One region of the Luteimonas sp. KH_071 genome, then DNA from elsewhere that is predicted to be linked to it. Evidence: predicted binding sites of a transcription regulator. Region 1 holds the regulator's gene; the other holds the start of a gene.
The links. The regulator FliA, encoded in region 1, starts transcription of late flagellar genes. The targets are predictions, from matches to a motif close to TAAAGTTTNNCNNNCNNNGGCCGATAA.
Positions count from the first base shown of each region.

Region 2: the regulator FliA is predicted to act here: its motif matches at 1,622-1,648, upstream of AC3IRM_RS15500 (GGDEF domain-containing protein).

Region 1 is NZ_CM174458.1:1,764,846-1,768,214, reverse strand. It holds gene flhF (flagellar biosynthesis GTPase FlhF) at 1-349, shown strand, start outside; gene AC3IRM_RS08315 (P-loop NTPase) at 336-1,193, shown strand; gene AC3IRM_RS08310 (RNA polymerase sigma factor FliA) at 1,190-1,954, shown strand; gene cheY (chemotaxis response regulator CheY) at 1,980-2,372, shown strand; gene AC3IRM_RS08300 (protein phosphatase CheZ) at 2,369-2,974, shown strand; gene AC3IRM_RS08295 (chemotaxis protein CheA) at 2,978-3,369, shown strand, end outside.
Region 2 is NZ_CM174458.1:3,366,377-3,369,745, forward strand. It holds gene AC3IRM_RS15490 (polysaccharide deacetylase family protein) at 1-309, opposite strand, end outside; gene grxD (Grx4 family monothiol glutaredoxin) at 436-1,365, shown strand; gene AC3IRM_RS15500 (GGDEF domain-containing protein) at 1,711-3,216, shown strand; gene AC3IRM_RS15505 (hybrid sensor histidine kinase/response regulator) at 3,302-3,369, shown strand, end outside.

The DNA.
Region 1 (3,369 bases):
TGCGCTGGCCGGCCAGCTGAACTGGCTGCGCGCCGCCCGCAACGTGCGCACCCTGCTGGTGTTGCCCGCCAACATGCATTTCGCCGATCTCGACGAAGTCGTCCGCCGCTTCGACAGCGTGCGCCCGCAGGGCGTGGTGCTGACCAAGCTGGACGAAACCGGCCGCCTCGGCAGCGCCCTGTCGGTCGCCGTCGACCACCAGTTGCCGCTCACCTGGGTGACCGATGGGCAGCGCGTGCCCGAAGACCTGCACCGGGCCAATGCCGCCCATCTGGTGCTTCGCCTTGAAGATCTGCGCCGCGATGCCGATAAGCCGATTGTCCCGGAACACACCCATGCCGTCGCCTGAGCTGCTGCCGATGTCCTCCGCTCCCTTCCAGCCCGTCCGCACCCTGGCCGTCACCGGCGGCAAGGGCGGCGTGGGCAAGACCAACGTGTCGGCCAATCTCGCGGTCGCGCTGTCGGGCATGGGCCAACGCACACTGCTGCTCGATGCCGACCTGGGCCTGGCCAACGTCGACGTGCTGCTGGGCCTGTCGCCCAAGCACACGCTGGCCGATCTCGTGGCCGGACGCTGCGAGCTCGACGACATCATTCTCGAAGGGCCCGCAGGCGTGCTCGTGGTCCCCGCCGCGTCCGGGCGTCGCCATATGGCCGAGCTGCGTCCCGCCGAACACGCGGGGCTGGTCAACGTGTTCAACGACCTGCAGCGCGACCTCGACCTGCTGGTCGTCGACACTGCTGCCGGCATCACCGATTCGGTGTTGACCTTCTGCCAGGCCGCGCAGGACGCGATTGTCGTGGTCTGTGACGAGCCCGCCTCGATCACCGACGCCTACGCGCTGATCAAGGTGCTGGCGCGCGAGCGCGGCGTCGACCGGGTACAGGTGATCGCCAACATGGTCCGCAGCCCGCAGGAAGGCCGCAACCTGCACGAGAAACTTTCGCGCGTGTGCGAGCGTTTCATCGGCGATGTGTCGCTGAACTACCTCGGTGCGGTGCCGCAGTGCGACTGGCTGCGCATGGCCGTGCAGCGACAGCAGGCGGTGGTCACTGCCTATCCGGGCAGTCCGTCGGCGCGCGCCCTGATCGAGATCGCGCAGCGCGTATCGCGCTGGCAGGCGCCGACCGCGCCGCGCGGCCACGTGGAATTCTTCGTCGAACGCATGTTGCGCCAGGGAGCAGCCGCATGAGCCTCGCCGCACGCCAGCAGTACGAGTCGGTGCAACGCGCCGTCACCCCCGATGTCGATCCCCTCGTGCAGCACGCCGAACTCGTGCGCCGGATCGCCCACCACCTTGCCGCGCGGCTACCGGCCAGCGTCGAAATCGACGATCTGATCCAGGCCGGCATGATCGGCCTGCTCGAGGCCTCGCGCAGCTACGACGCCGACCAGGGCGCCTCGTTCGAGACCTATGCCTCGATCCGCATCCGCGGCTCGATGATCGACGAGATCCGCCGCGGCGACTGGGTACCGCGTTCGGTGCACCGTCGCGCCCGCGACGCGGCCTCGGCGATCCGTTCGATCGAGCAGACCACCGGGCGCGCCGCGAGCGCGCATGAGGTTGCCGCGAAACTGGAAATGCCGCTGGAGGATTACCAGCGTCTGCTCGAAGACGCCGCCCGCGGCCAGGTCCTGAGCCTGGATTCGCACATCGAGGACCACGGCGAGGTCGAACCGGTGAACCGTGGCGGCGGTCCCACGCCCCAGGAAAACCTGGTGCGCGGCGAGTTCGGCCGCGAGCTGATGGCCGCGATCGGCCACCTGCCCGAGCGCGAGCAGCTGGTGCTGTCGCTGTACTACGAACAGGAACTCAACCTGAAGGAAATCGGCGCCGTGCTCGGCGTCAGCGAGTCGCGCGTCTGCCAGATCCACGGCCAGGCCGTGGTGCGCCTGCGCGGCCGTCTCACCGCCTTCGAACTCGCCGACACCGGATACGGTGCCGACGACTGATGTCACGCTCACACTGGAGTCCGTTTTGAACAAGAACATCCGCATCCTCGTCGTCGACGATTTCTCGACGATGCGCCGGATCGTCAAGAACCTGCTGTCCGATCTCGGCTTCAACAACACGGTCGAGGCGGAAGACGGCAACAGCGCACTCGCCGTGCTGCGTCAGGACGCGGTGGAACTGGTGGTCACCGACTGGAACATGCCCGGCATGACCGGCATCGAGCTGCTGCGCGAGATCCGCGCCGACGCCAAGTTCCGCACGCTGCCGGTGCTGATGGTCACGGCCGAGGCCAAGCGCGAGCAGATCATCGAGGCCGCGCAGAACGGCGTGAACGGCTACATCATCAAGCCGTTCACTGCGCAGACCCTCGAAGAGAAGCTCGGCAAGATCTTCGAACGTCTCGGCACCGCCGCATGAGCACGCCCGACATCGAGCGCACCCGGCTGGCCGGCATGCTCAACGATGCGCTCGAGGCGCTGGAGCGCGGCGACGAAGACGGTTGGCGCAAGCAAGTCGATGCGCTGGCGAACGCCCGCGCGCGCACACTGGTCACCGGCCTCGGCCGTCTGGCGCGCGAGCTGTCGCAGGCACTCGACACCCTGCCCCCGCCACCCGGCGAAGGAAGCGACGGGCTCGACGACGCCTGCGCCAGGCTCGACCACGTCGTCGAAATGACCGAACAGGCCACCCATCGCACGCTCGATCTCATCGACGACAGCCGTGCGCTGGTGGGGCGCCTGAAGGAGGGGCCGCTCGACGACATCCAGACCGACACGATCGAATCGCTGCGGGAGAACCTGCGCGAGATGGCACTGGCGCAGAGCCACCAGGACCTGGGTGGGCAGATCATCCGTCGCGTGGCGGGGATCGTGCGCGGCGTGCACGAGGGCTTCGGTGCACTCGGCCTGCCGCCGAAGGTGGATGATGCACGCGGCAACGGCCCGGCCGTCACGGGGCTGGACCGCAACACCGTCGGCCAGAGCGATGCCGACGATCTGCTTTCGAACCTGGGGCTCTGAGCCATGCAGGCGCCCGAGATCGTCGCCGACTTCGTGCTTGAGGCACGCGAACTGCTGGACGACCTCGGCGGGCAACTTGTCGGCCTCGAGCAGACACCCGGCGACCGCGAGCGTCTCAACGCGGTGTTCCGCGCATTCCACACGCTCAAGGGCGGTGCCGGCTTTCTCGGTGCCACACCACTCGTGCAGCTGTGCCATGCCGCCGAGGAAACCCTGGGCATGGTGCGCGCCGGCCAGGCCGCCCTGCTACCGCGTCACTTCGACGCCGCGCAGCAGTCGCTGGACTGGTTGCAGGCGATGGTCGACGCGATCGAACACCAGGACACCGTGCCGAGCGCGCCCGACGCGCTGATCGCCGGCTTCGCGCCGTACGACATTCCCGTCGGCGTACCCGT
Region 2 (3,369 bases), 1.6 Mb from region 1:
GCCGACGAGGAAGAACGTCGCTTTCGCATCGTGCGCATCGAGCAGCTCGAGCAACGCGCGGGTGTCATCGGACGGGCCGTCGTCGATCGTCAGCCACACGCCGTCGCCCGGCAGCCGCGTCAGCACAGGGCCGTAGAGCCGCGACGCCGGCGCCAGCACGCCCCACAGGCACACCGCATGGCTGGCCAGCAGCAGCGGCAGGCCGAGCGCCCAGCCGAACTGCCACCAGAGCAGCGCGATCAGCACCTGCGAGGCGATCAGCAGCGGCAGCCACAGCTGTGGACGACGGGGCGGGCTGTGCACGGACATGGCGCGCATGATGCCATCGCCGTCGGCGCGCAACGCGGCGTTCCGGGCGCACACACCGCAGCATCAGGCTTGCATCAGCGACCGCGCGGTACCATGTGGATCGTTCCCGCACCCCGGATGCCTGCCATGTCCCTCGACCCCGCCCTCCGCACCCGCATCGACACCCTGCTGCAGGGCAACCGGGCCGTGTTGTTCATGAAGGGCTCGCCGACGACCCCGCAATGCGGCTTCTCCGCCAAGGCGATCTCCGCGCTGGACGCGGTGGGCATCGAATACACGACCGTCAATGTGCTCGAGGACGGCGAGATCCGCGAAGGCATCAAGGTCTATGGCGACTGGCCGACGATTCCGCAGCTCTATGTCGACGGCGAACTCGTCGGCGGCAGCGACATCATCGAGCAGATGGTCGGCAGCGGTGAGCTGCACGGCCTGTTTGGTGTCGCCCCGCCCGACCGCACGCCGCCGTCGATCTCGATCACCCCGGCCGCGCGCGAGATGATCGCCAAGGCCGTCGGCGATGCCGGTGGCGACTACGTGCTGCAGGTCGACATCGACGGCAACTTCCGCACCCGTCTGCAGCTCGCGCCGCGCAGCGCGTCGGCGATCATCGCCCAGGCCGACGGCATCGACGTGCAGTTCGACCTCGCCGGCGCCCGCCGCGCCGAGGGGATGACGATCGACTTCGCCGACGACATCCGCGGTCGCGGCCTGGTGATCGACAACCCGAACGCGCCCAGGCCCGTGCAGGAGATCAGCCCGGCCGATGCCAACGACCGCCTCGCGGCCGGCACGCTGACCCTCGTCGACGTCCGCCCGCCGGACGAGCGCGCCACCGCCAGCGTCGCGCGTCCGTTCGAGGTCCTCGACGGCGACGCGATCACCCGCCTGCAGCAGCTGCCCAAGGACACGCCGCTGGCGTTCCTGTGCCACCACGGTGGCCGCAGCCAGCAGGCCGCCGAGCATTTCCGCAACCAGGGTTTCACGCAGGTCTACAACGTCGTCGGCGGCATCGATGCCTGGAGCGACAGCGTGGACGGCGGCGTGCCGAAGTACTGAGTCCGCGCCGCATGCAGCGCACACGGGCAACCCCGTCCGCAGGATGGTGGAATGGCGTTCCGTCCGCGGTGTGTCGCTCACGCATGCGCAGTCGCATCGTGGGGAGAAGGCAGTGCGGTGTTCCGGCTGCGCGCGGCGCGCGCGAGGACCGCAAGACTTTCCAGCGACTGTCAGGCGCCGGCCACGGCCTGCGGCGGATGGAAAGCATGTCATGGCGCAGACCAGCTGAATCACGCACCGCGCGGGCGAGCGCGCCTCAAGTGATGGGCGAGACTGCCGATAGGACATTGTCCGCATCCGGGCGCAGGCGGCGCACCCGCGCCGCCGCCCACTTCTGGGAACTCAATGCCCACACCGACCGTTCCAGACGCCACTGCGCGCGTGCGTGACACGCCGGGCGGCGGCGCCATGGGCGCGATCGATTCCGAGGCGCTGGTGGCGTTGTTCTCCGGCGCGAACGATCCCTTGCAACTGCTGTCGGCCTTCGCCGACGGCGTGGCCGGTCTGCATGACGAGCTCGGTGGGCTCGGCCGCTACCTGCAGTCGGCCCGCCGTGCGGAGGACTGGCCGGCCTATGGGCGCGCCATGCGCCAGCTCATCGACAAGTACATCCGCACCGTCGAGCTGGAAGCGCCGCCGCCGTCCGATGCCCGGCTCCTGCGGCTGCGCGATCTGCTGCAGCATGCCGTCGGCAGCGGGCTGGTCGCGTTGCTGCGCAAGGAACCTGCGCTGGCCAATGAAGCGACCGCGCTGGCGGAGGCATTGGGCAAGTGGACGCCAAGCCAGGACCTCGGCACGCTCTCCTGGACGCTGACCGACCTGTGCACCCGCATCGACGAGCACGCCGAGGATGCCGAAGAGCACTTCTCGCTGCTGCTCGGCCTGTTCGATCTGCTGCTGGAAAACATCGGCGAACTGCTGGACGAGAAGAGCTGGCTGCATGGCCAGATCGGCCAGATCCGCGGGCTGCTTTCAGGGCCGATGAGCCGCTCGGCGATCGAGGATGCGCGCAACGAGCTGCGTCAGATGCTCTACCGGCAGACGCTGCTCAAGAGCGGCATCGAAGAGTCGCGCACCGCGTTGCGCACGATGATGGGCACCTTCGTCGAGAACCTCGACGGCATGGCCGCGGAGACAGGCGAGTACCAGGACCGCCTGGCCGGCCATGCAAGCCGGATCCGCGAGGCGCGCAGCATCGCCGAGCTCAACGGACTGCTCGATACCGTGCTCGAGGACACCGGGCGCATCCAGGCCCGTGCACTCCGCGCGCGCGATGACCTGGTGGAAGCACGGCGCGAGCTCGAGGAGAGCGAACAACGTCTTGCCCAGATGGAGCAGAAACTCAGCGACGCCGCCGGACTCGCCCGCGAGGACGAACTGACCGGCTGCCTGAACCGCCGGGGCTTCGACGAGGCCTTCGCACGCGAGGCCGCGCGCGCGCGCCTGGACCGGCCGCTGTGCATGACGCTCGTCGACCTTGATGATTTCCGTCGCCTCAACGCGGTCCATGGCCATCTCGGCGGGGATGCCGCGCTGCGCCACTTCGTCGACATCACGCGCTTGACCCTGCGCGACGACGATGTCATCGGGCGCTTCGGGGGCGAGGAGTTCGTGATCCTGATGCCGGCCACGACGCTGCCGCACGCCGTTGCCGCGATGGTGCGGCTGCGCAGCGTGCTCTCCCACCGCCCGCTCGTCTACGAAACGACCCGGATCGCGGTCTCGTTCAGCGCTGGTGTCGCCCTGCGGCGCGCCTCCGAATCCTTCGAATCGCTGCTCAAGCGCGCCGACCAGGCGATGTACCGGGCCAAGCGCGCAGGCAAGGATCGCACCATGGCGGCCATGACCTAGGCAGGCGTGCTTCGGTCCGGCGGCGGTCGGATCGTGCCGTGCGCGCGACCCGCTACACTCCGGCGTCCGCAACGAAGGGAACCGCATGCTGCCGGGCTGGGTACTGCTGCTGGTGTCGCTGGGCTATGCCGCATTGCTGTTCGCGGTGGCCTG